Regions from separate parts of the Microbacterium sp. AR7-10 genome, predicted to be linked through region 1. Evidence: riboswitches for the same ligand, from Rfam matches in the RefSeq annotation. Region 1 holds a riboswitch; the other holds the start of a gene.
What was found. Region 1 has a riboswitch for thiamine pyrophosphate ahead of thiM (hydroxyethylthiazole kinase). Riboswitches for the same ligand answer to the same signal wherever they lie in the genome.
Positions count from the first base shown of each region.

Region 2: another riboswitch for thiamine pyrophosphate. It lies ahead of BFN01_RS13265 (ECF transporter S component); the one in region 1 lies ahead of thiM (hydroxyethylthiazole kinase).

Region 1 is NZ_MJIR01000063.1:27,563-31,971, forward strand. Features, by position in the region: gene pheT (phenylalanine--tRNA ligase subunit beta) at 1-1,402, shown strand, start outside; gene BFN01_RS08940 (NAD-dependent epimerase/dehydratase family protein) at 1,502-2,476, shown strand; TPP riboswitch at 2,550-2,643, shown strand; gene thiM (hydroxyethylthiazole kinase) at 2,635-3,498, shown strand; gene BFN01_RS08950 (bifunctional hydroxymethylpyrimidine kinase/phosphomethylpyrimidine kinase) at 3,495-4,409, shown strand, end outside.
Region 2 is NZ_MJIR01000100.1:19,431-23,839, forward strand. Features, by position in the region: gene BFN01_RS13260 (ABC transporter ATP-binding protein) at 1-1,246, opposite strand, end outside; gene BFN01_RS13265 (ECF transporter S component) at 1,249-1,893, opposite strand; TPP riboswitch at 1,886-1,995, opposite strand; gene BFN01_RS13270 (D-alanyl-D-alanine carboxypeptidase) at 2,070-3,677, shown strand; gene BFN01_RS13275 (ABC transporter ATP-binding protein) at 3,725-4,409, opposite strand, start outside.

The sequences.
Region 1 (4,409 bases):
CTTCGAGCGCGGAGTGGACCCGCTGATCCCGTTCGTCGCCGCTCGCCGCGTGGCCGATCTGATGGTCGAGCTCGCCGGCGGAACGCTGACCGATGAGGGCGGCGCCCTCTACGCCGAGGTCGAGATCGCGGGCATCGACCTGCCCCGCGGCTTCACGCAGGGTGTCGTGGGGGTCGACTACACGGATGAGGAGATCGTCAGCGCGCTCGAGATGATCGGCGCCGAGGTGACCCCTGCGACAGGCTCGGGAGCCCCGGCACAGGGGTGGTTCGTCATCCCGCCGAGCTGGCGACGCGACCTGACCGACAAGTGGACCCTGGTCGAGGAGGTCGCGCGGATCCACGGGCTCGACCGCATCCCCTCGATCCTGCCGACCCCGCCGTCCGGGCGCGGATACACCGCGCTGCAGATCGGGCGCACGCGCGTGGCGGATGCGCTCGCCGCGGCGGGCTTCGTCGAGACTCCGTCGTTCCCGTTCACCACCGAGCAGCACAACGATCTGCACGGCTCGGCGAGCGGCGCGCACCTGCCCAGCATCCGTCTGGCCAACGCTCTCGACGGTCAGGCGCCGTTCCTGCGCCGCTCGCTCGTGCCCGGCCTCCTGCAGACCGCGCACCGCAACATCTCGCGCGGGCTGGTCGACCTGGCGCTGTTCGAGGTCGGCTCGGTGTTCGCGCCGGAAGACGGCGTCGCGTACGGCACCGACGTCGTCCCGCCGCTGGGCCAGCGTCCGTCCGACGAGACGCTCGCCGAGCTCAACGCGTCGATCCCGCCGCAGCCGCGCCTCGTCTCGGCGCTGCTGACGGGCAACATCACCCCTCGGCAGCCGGGGCGTGCGGCCGAGCACGTCGATCTCTCCGATGCGCTCGATGCGGTCCGCGTCATCGCGGTGGCCGCGGGTGTGGAGATCGACGTCGAGCAGACACAGCGCGCGGCACTGCATCCGGGTCGCGCGGGGGCATTGAGCGTGTCGGGCGAGCAGGTCGGGTACGTCGGCGAGCTGCACCCGCAGGTCTCGGCGGATGCCGATCTCCCCGGTCGCGCGTACGTGCTCGAGCTCGACCTCGATCGCGTGCTGACGCTCGCCGGGCACCGGGTCGTGGCCGAGTCGCTGTCGACGTTCCCCGCCGCGACGCAGGACGTCTCGCTGGTCGTCGGCGTCGAGGTGCCGGCGTCAGAGGTGCGCACGGCGCTCGTGGAGGGCGCAGGCGATCTGCTGGAGTCGGCGCGGCTCGTCGACGACTACCGCGGCGAGGGCCTCGGGGAGGGGCAGAAGAGCCTGAGCTTCGCCCTGCGCTTCCGGGCATCCGATCGCACCCTGACCGCGGCCGAGGCGACCGAGGCGAAGCTCGCCGGCGTGGCCGTCGCCGCGGAGCGCTTCGGGGCGACCATCCGCGACTGACCGCACGACGCCCCCGGAGCCGACCGGCTCCGGGGGCGTCGTCGTCTGCTCTGAGCGGAATCCCTTCCCCTCTTCGTGCACCGGTGCTGTCATGGCCGGATGGATCAGGTGCTCGTGCTCGGCGGAACAGGATGGCTCTCGGGGCGGATCGCACAGCGGTGGCGGGATGCCGGTGCGGAGGTGACCTGTCTGGCGCGGGGCGAGCGCCCCGCGCCGGACGGCACCGTGCTGTGCCGCGGCGATCGGGACGACCCCGGTGTCTACGACCCGCTCGCCGAGCAGCACTGGATCGAGGTGGTCGACGTCTCCTCGCGCGCCGATCACGTCACCGCGGCGCTCGCCGCGCTCGGCGACCGCGCCGATCACTGGACGTACGTGTCGTCCCTGTCGGTGTACGCGGACGACGTGACGGACGTGCTCGACGAGTCGGGTCTGCGTCACGCGCCGGCCCAGCGCGGCGACGCGTACGACTACGGTGCGCAGAAGGTCGCTGCGGAAGACGCCGTGACGGCGCTGGTCGAGAACGCGCTGATCGTGCGCCCTGGACTCATCGTCGGCGCGGGCGACCCGAGCGACCGCTTCGGGTACTGGCCGGCGGCTTTCGCCCGGGCGGGGAGCGAGCCCGTGCTGGTGCCCGAATCGGCCGACCGCTCCGTGCAGGTGGTCGACGTCGACGACCTGGCTGACGTCGTCGTCGGTGAGCTCGGGCAAGGGGTCATGAACGCCATCGGAGACGTGCATCCGCTCGCCGAGCTGCTCAGCCGCATCCGTGCCGGGGCGGGACACACCGGGGAGCTGCGGGAGGCGAGCGACGAGTGGCTGGAGGGGCACGGCGTGCAGTACTGGATGGGGGAGAGGTCGCTTCCTCTCTGGCTGCCCGCCGACATGCCCGGCTTCATGCGCCGTGACAGTTCCGCCTACCGGGCGGCCGGAGGGGTGCACCGCCCGCTCGACGAGACGATCCGCGCGGTTCTCGACGACGAGCGCACCAGGGGTCTGGACCGTGCGCGCCGCGCGGGCCTGAGTCGCGCGGACGAGCTCGCTCTCCTCGCCCAGCTGACGTCGCCCAGCTGAGTCGCCCTGACATGTCGCCCTGACACGGAGCGTCATTCCGGCCGCCCCGGTCGGTGTCCTCGCTAGACTCGCGGGCAGTGACACGGGGTGCCGCATCCGCGGCTGAGATCACACCCGTCGAACCTGATCTAGTTCGTACTAGCGAAGGGATGTCGCCCATGTGCGATCCGCTGCGTCCATCCGTCCGTATCCCGGCGGTCTCCGCCGAGCTTCTCACCCGTGTGCGGCAGATACCGCCGCTCACGCACTGCATCACGAACACCGTCGTCACGGGCTTCACCGCGAACGTGCTCCTCGCCGCGGGCGCGTCGCCCGCGATGGTGGACATCGTCGGAGAGGCCGGCATGTTCGCCCGGCTGGCCTCGGGTCTGCTGATCAACCTCGGCACCCCGACGCCGGAGCAGCGGGCGGCCAGTCGTGAAGCCGTCGCCGGAGCGAACGACGCGGGCACGCCGTGGGTCCTCGACCCGGTCGCGGTCGGCGCCCTCCCCGTGCGCACCGCCCTCGCCGGCGAGCTGGTGCGGCTGCGGCCGACGGCCGTGCGCGGCAACGCCAGTGAGATCCTCGCGCTGGCCGGCAGCGGCTCGGGCGGGCGAGGGGTGGACGCGCTGGATGACCCGGACGCCGCGCTGGATGCGGCTCGTTCCCTCGCCACCCGCTTCGGCGCCGTGGTCGCCGTCTCCGGGCCGGTCGATCTCCTCACCGACGGCACGCGCGTCATCCGGGTCGCGAACGGGGATGCACTGCTCACCCGCGTGACCGGCGGCGGCTGCGCCCTCGGGGCGCTCATGGCCGCCTTCCTCGGCGCTGCGCGTGACACCGACGCGGACGCCCTGGAGGCGGTCGCGGCGGCCACGCTCGTCTACACCCTGGCAGCCGAGCACGCGGCTCGCGTCGCCGACGGGCCCGGCAGCTTCGCGGTCGGCCTGCTCGATGCCCTCGCCGGAATCGACCCGACCGACATCGCCGCCGAGGCGCGGGTCGAGCAGCACGATGCGCCCGTCGAGGAGGTCGCGAGATGACCCGTGACCTGTCTATCCATCTGGTGACCGACTCCGCCCTGTGCGGCGAACGCGGTGTCGTCGACACGGTCCGCGAGGCCGTCGCCGGGGGCGTGAGCGTGGTGCAGCTGCGAGACAAGAGCGCCTCGGACGCGTCGGTGATCGAGCAGCTCATCGCCCTCAGCGACGTGATCGACGGCCGCGCGGCGCTCGTCGTCGACGACCGGATCGACGCGGCTCTCGAGGCGCGACGGCGGGGAGCGCGAGTCGACGGAGCGCATGTCGGGCAATCGGACATGCCGGTCGCCGAGGCGCGGCGTCTGCTCGGACCCGACGCGCTGATCGGACTCACCGCGAACACGTCCGCTCACCTCGCCGCCGTGCGCGCGCTGCCCGCCGCGACCGTCGACTATGTCGGCATCGGAGTGATCCGACCCACCAGCACCAAGCCGGACCACCCGCCTGCTCTCGGCCTCGACGGATTTGCCGCGCTCGCCGCCGAGAGCCCGGTGCCGGTCGTGGCGATCGGCGGCATCCGGACCGACGACGTCGCCGCGCTGCGCCAGGCGGGGGCGGCAGGGGTCGCCGTCGTCTCCGCCGTCTGCGCCGCGCCCGACGCCCGTCGCGCGGCGCGCGAACTCCGGCGTCGGTGGACAGGGCGCACCGTCCCGCGCGTGCTCAGCATCGCCGGCAGCGATCCCTCCGGCGGCGCGGGGATCCAGGCCGACCTCAAGTCGATCGCCGCGCACGGCGGATACGGGATGGCCGCCGTGACCGCCCTGACCGCCCAGAACACCCGCGGCGTGCACGGCGTGCACGTGCCACCGGCGGAGTTCCTGCGGGCGCAGCTGGACGCCCTCGCCGACGACATCGTGATCGACGCGGTGAAGATCGGGATGCTGGCAGACGCCGAGATCATCCGCACGGTCGCC
Region 2 (4,409 bases), on a different contig from region 1:
ACAGCCGCCGCTTCTGTCCGCCGCTGAGCGTGAACGGATTCGCGAGCGCGAGCGGAGCGAGGTGCAGGCGCTCGAGAAGGTCGTCGACGACCGCATCGACCTGCGTGTCAGACAGCCGGAGCGCCCGGGGACCGACGGCCAGCTCGTCGCGCAGAGTCCGGGCGAGGAACTGGTGCTCCGGCTCCTGGAAGACGGTTCCGATCCGGGTCAGCAGCTCACGCGACCTCCAGCGCGAGGGCCGGCGGCCGGATCGGCCGGCCAGGTCGGGTGCGGCGAGCACCGTTCCCTGCAGTTCCGGCAGCAGACCCGCGAGGGTGAGCGCGAGCGTGGACTTGCCGGCACCGTTGGGTCCGGTGACGACCGTCGCCGCCGCGCGCGGTATCCGCAGCTCGAGTCTGCTCTGCACGGCGGTGCGACCGTCACGCGACACGGCGAGATCGGCCGTCTCGAGCACCGCGCCCGTCACGGGATCGGCGGACGGGAGCACCGGCACATCGATGTCGTGGTGGGGCACCCACACTCCCGCATCGGCGAGCGCATCGCCGTGCTGCGCGAACACGACCGCGGGCGGACCGTCTGCGAGCAGGCCGCCGTCGGCGGCGAGCACGATGACGCGGGTCAGCAGGTCGAGCCATATCTCGGTGCGGTGCTCGACGACGACGAACGTGGCGCCGGTGGCATCCAGCGCCCTGCCGACGCTGTCGCGCACCTCCCGCACCCCGGTCGGGTCGAGGTTCGCGGTCGGCTCGTCGAGCAGCAGCAGACCGGGCTGCATCGCGAGGACGCCGGCCAGCGCGAGGCGCTGCTTCTGGCCACCCGAGAGGGCCTTCGTGGGACGATCCAGCGGCACATCGAGACCGACGGACTCGAGCGCCGACGCGACGCGGCCGGGGATCTCGTCTGCCGGCACGCCGAGGTTCTCGCAGCCGAAGGCCACGTCATCGCCGACCTTCGACAGCACGACCCCGGCGTCCGGGTCCTGCAGCACCAGGCCGATCCGCCCTCGCTGCGTCTCGGGCGCGGCCCCGTCGACGAGCAGCGCACCGGTGCGCTCGCCCTCATCAGCGTCGCCGAGCACGCCGGCGAGGCCTGCGAGCAGCGTCGATTTGCCCGCACCCGAAGCACCCAGCAGCAGCACCCGCTCGCCGGGCTCGATGGTGAACGAGACGTCGCTGACCGCGGGCAGCCTTCGGCCGGCGTAGCGCCAGCCCCACCCGTTCGCAGTGACGCGAGCCGGAGACGACACGCTCAGACCTCCTGGCGCACTTCCCGGCCGGCCGCGAACCGGCTCAGCGCCCCCGTCGAGGCGAGCGCGCGCACGAGCAGCCAGCCGACCACGCCGGCCAGCAGCGCACCCGAGATGACGAGCGCACCGAGGTAGATCGCGTTGAACTCGATGCTCTTGAGGAAGTTCGGCGACGAGCCGTAGAACATCTCGAAGACCCACGCGGCCACCGCCGCACCCACGCCCGAGAGGGCGGCGACGACGATGCCGAACCGGCGGTAGAGGAACAGCGCGAAGATCAGTTCGGCGCCGAGACCCTGCACGAGCCCGGAGAGCACCGTAGACACGCCCCACACGTTGCCGATGAGCATGGAGATGATCGCGGCGATCAGCTCGACGACGAGAGCGGCGCCGGGCTTGCGGATCACGAGTCCGCCGATGACGCCGCCGATCAGCCAGATGCCGACGGCGATGCCGCCGAATCCGGGGGTCAGGGCGTCGGCGGCCCCGAACCAGGCGCCGCCGATGATGTTCCAGCCCCAGAACAGCAGGCCGATCGCGACGCCGAGCACGGCGGCGACGACGATGTCGACGACGCGCCAGCGCAGGTTGCGAGCGGCGGGTGCGGGGGTGGTCTGCGCGGTGGACGCGGACATGGACGTGCTCATCTGAACTCCTCCCTGCGCCGGCATGATCCGGATCAGGTTCGACGGTCGAAGCGCGGATCGCTTCCTCTCAGCCCGGCTGTCCGGACTCCCGTGGTGATGGCACGATCATAGCCCCGGTCGCCACCATCCGGGGCGGGCGTTTCGTTCCGTGAAACACCGGGCTGTAGCGTGGTCGCGTGACACCTCCCCCCAAGTCGACGACGCCGGCGACGCGCCGTGCCGTGCGCGAGCGCACTCGCGCACGCGCCGAGCATCCCTCCGCCGGTGCGGCGGCGCTTCCCGCGTTCGGCGAGAGCCTCGGACCGGAGCGGTTCGCCGTCGAGGATGCTGCGGCTGCGGATGCCACCGACGCGGCGCTGACGACCGCGGAGCCCGCGGGAACCCGCTCCCGCGCAGCCGAGGAGCCCCGCGGAGCCGAGGAGTCGCACACGGGCGGTGAGTCTCAGACGGAGTGGGCGGACGCCACCCGCCCGCCCACAGCACTGACCTGGTTGGAGCCGTCCGACCTGCTCGACGAGCACGCCCGGGGGGCGCAGCCGCGCGACCTCTTCGCCGGCGCCCGGCTCACCCCGGAGTGGCGTCGTCCTCGCGTGCTCCTGCCGCTCGGCTTCGTCCTCGCGCTGTGCGGCGCGTACGTCTCGACCATGCTGCTGTGGCCGCTGGACGAGGTGGCGCCGGTGGTCGAGGCATCCACCATCGAGATCGCTCCCGCTCCGGCCGCGACCATGACGTGGCCCACCACGGGCAGTGCGGCCGTGGGCATCCAGGGCATGACACCGGTCGCGTCCACCGCGTCGGCCGGCGAGATCGCGAGCATCTCGAAGGTGGTCAGCGTGATGATGGTGCTCGACGAGCTGCCACTGAAGGTCGGCGAGCAGGGCCCGAGCTTCGCCTTCACCCTCGCGGACGCCCGCGAGTTCTGGCGCTACCGCAGCATGGATCAGTCGTCGCTCGATGTGCCGGTCGGCGGCAGCCTGACCGAGTATCAGATGCTGCAGGGCGTCATGCTGGGCTCGGCGAACAACTACATCGACCGCCTCGCGAAGGAGATCTGGGGCTCGCAGCGCGGGTTCGCCGAGGCGTCGGCGAAGTGGCTCAGCGACCGCGGCATCGAGGGCGTCACCCTCGCCTCCCCCTCGGGTTTCAGCGAAGCGAATGTGGCGCCGCCCGCAGCGCTGATCCAGATCGCCGAGCTCGCGATGGCGAATCCCGTCTTCGCTGAGATCGTCGCCACCCGCTCGGCCGACATCTCCGGTGCGGGTGTGGTCACCAACACCAACCAGATGCTCGACGACCCGGGCGTGGTCGGGGTGAAGACGGGGACGCTCACCCGCTGGCACCTGCTCACCGCGAAGGATGTCGCGTTCGGCGACACCACCGTGCGCCTGTACACCTCGGTGCTCGGGCAGGTCGGGAACACTGAGCGGTTGGATGCGACCCGTCAGCTTCTGTCCGAGATGGAGACGACGCTCGCCGAGCAGCCGCCGTCCGTTCCCTCGCGAACCGTGGTCGGCCGAGTCAGCACCGAGTGGGGCGATCGCGTCGACGTGGTGACGGATGCCGACGCGCGCGTGCTGCTCTGGAACGGCTCCGACGCGTCGGCCACGACCTCGTTCTCGCTCGGCGACAAGAGGTCAGCGGGCGCCGAGGTCGGCACCCTCACCGTCGAGGGCCCCATCGGCACCGCGACCGCCTCGGTCTCGCTCGCCGACGACATCACCCAGCCGAGTGCCTGGTGGCGACTGACCCACCCGCTCGCGCTCCTCGGCCTCGACAACGACTGACCGCCCCGCCGACGGGGCGCCGACGGACAGCCGAGCACCCCGCGGGATCAGCCGCGTTCGGGGTCGGATGCCGTCGACTCGGCCTCCTTCACCGCTTCGCCGAGCTGGCGGGTGTCAGGGGCGGCGATGACCTTCTGCTCGACGATCGCCTCGCGCTCATCGTGCGCGTCTTCGGCGACGATCACGGGCACAGAGCCTGTGATCGCCTCCTCGGCGTCGATGTCGGTCGCCGCCTGCTCGAACTGCGACTGGTACAGCCGCCAGTACGCGCCGCGGCGGGCGATCAGCTCGTCGTGGTCGCCCTGCTCGACGATGTCACCGTGCTCCATCACCAGGATGAGGTCGGCGTCGCGGATGGTCGACAGGCGATGGGCGATCACGAACGACGTGCGCCCCTCGCGAAGCGCCGCCATCGCCTGCTGCAGCAGCAGCTCGGTGCGGGTGTCGACCGCGCTCGTCGCCTCGTCGAGGATGAGGATCGACGGCTGCGACACGAAGGCGCGGGCGATGGTGATCAGCTGACGCTCACCCGCCGAGACGTTCGAGGCGTCTTCGTCGAGCACGGTCTCGTAGCCCTCGGGCAGCGAGTGCACGAACCGGTCGACGTAGGTCGCCTCGGCCGCGGCGACGATCTGCTCGTCGGTGGCCGCGTCGTTGCCGTAGCGGATGTTCTCGCGGATGCTGCCGGCGAACAGCCACGGATCCTGCAGGACCATGCCCGTGCGCGCACGG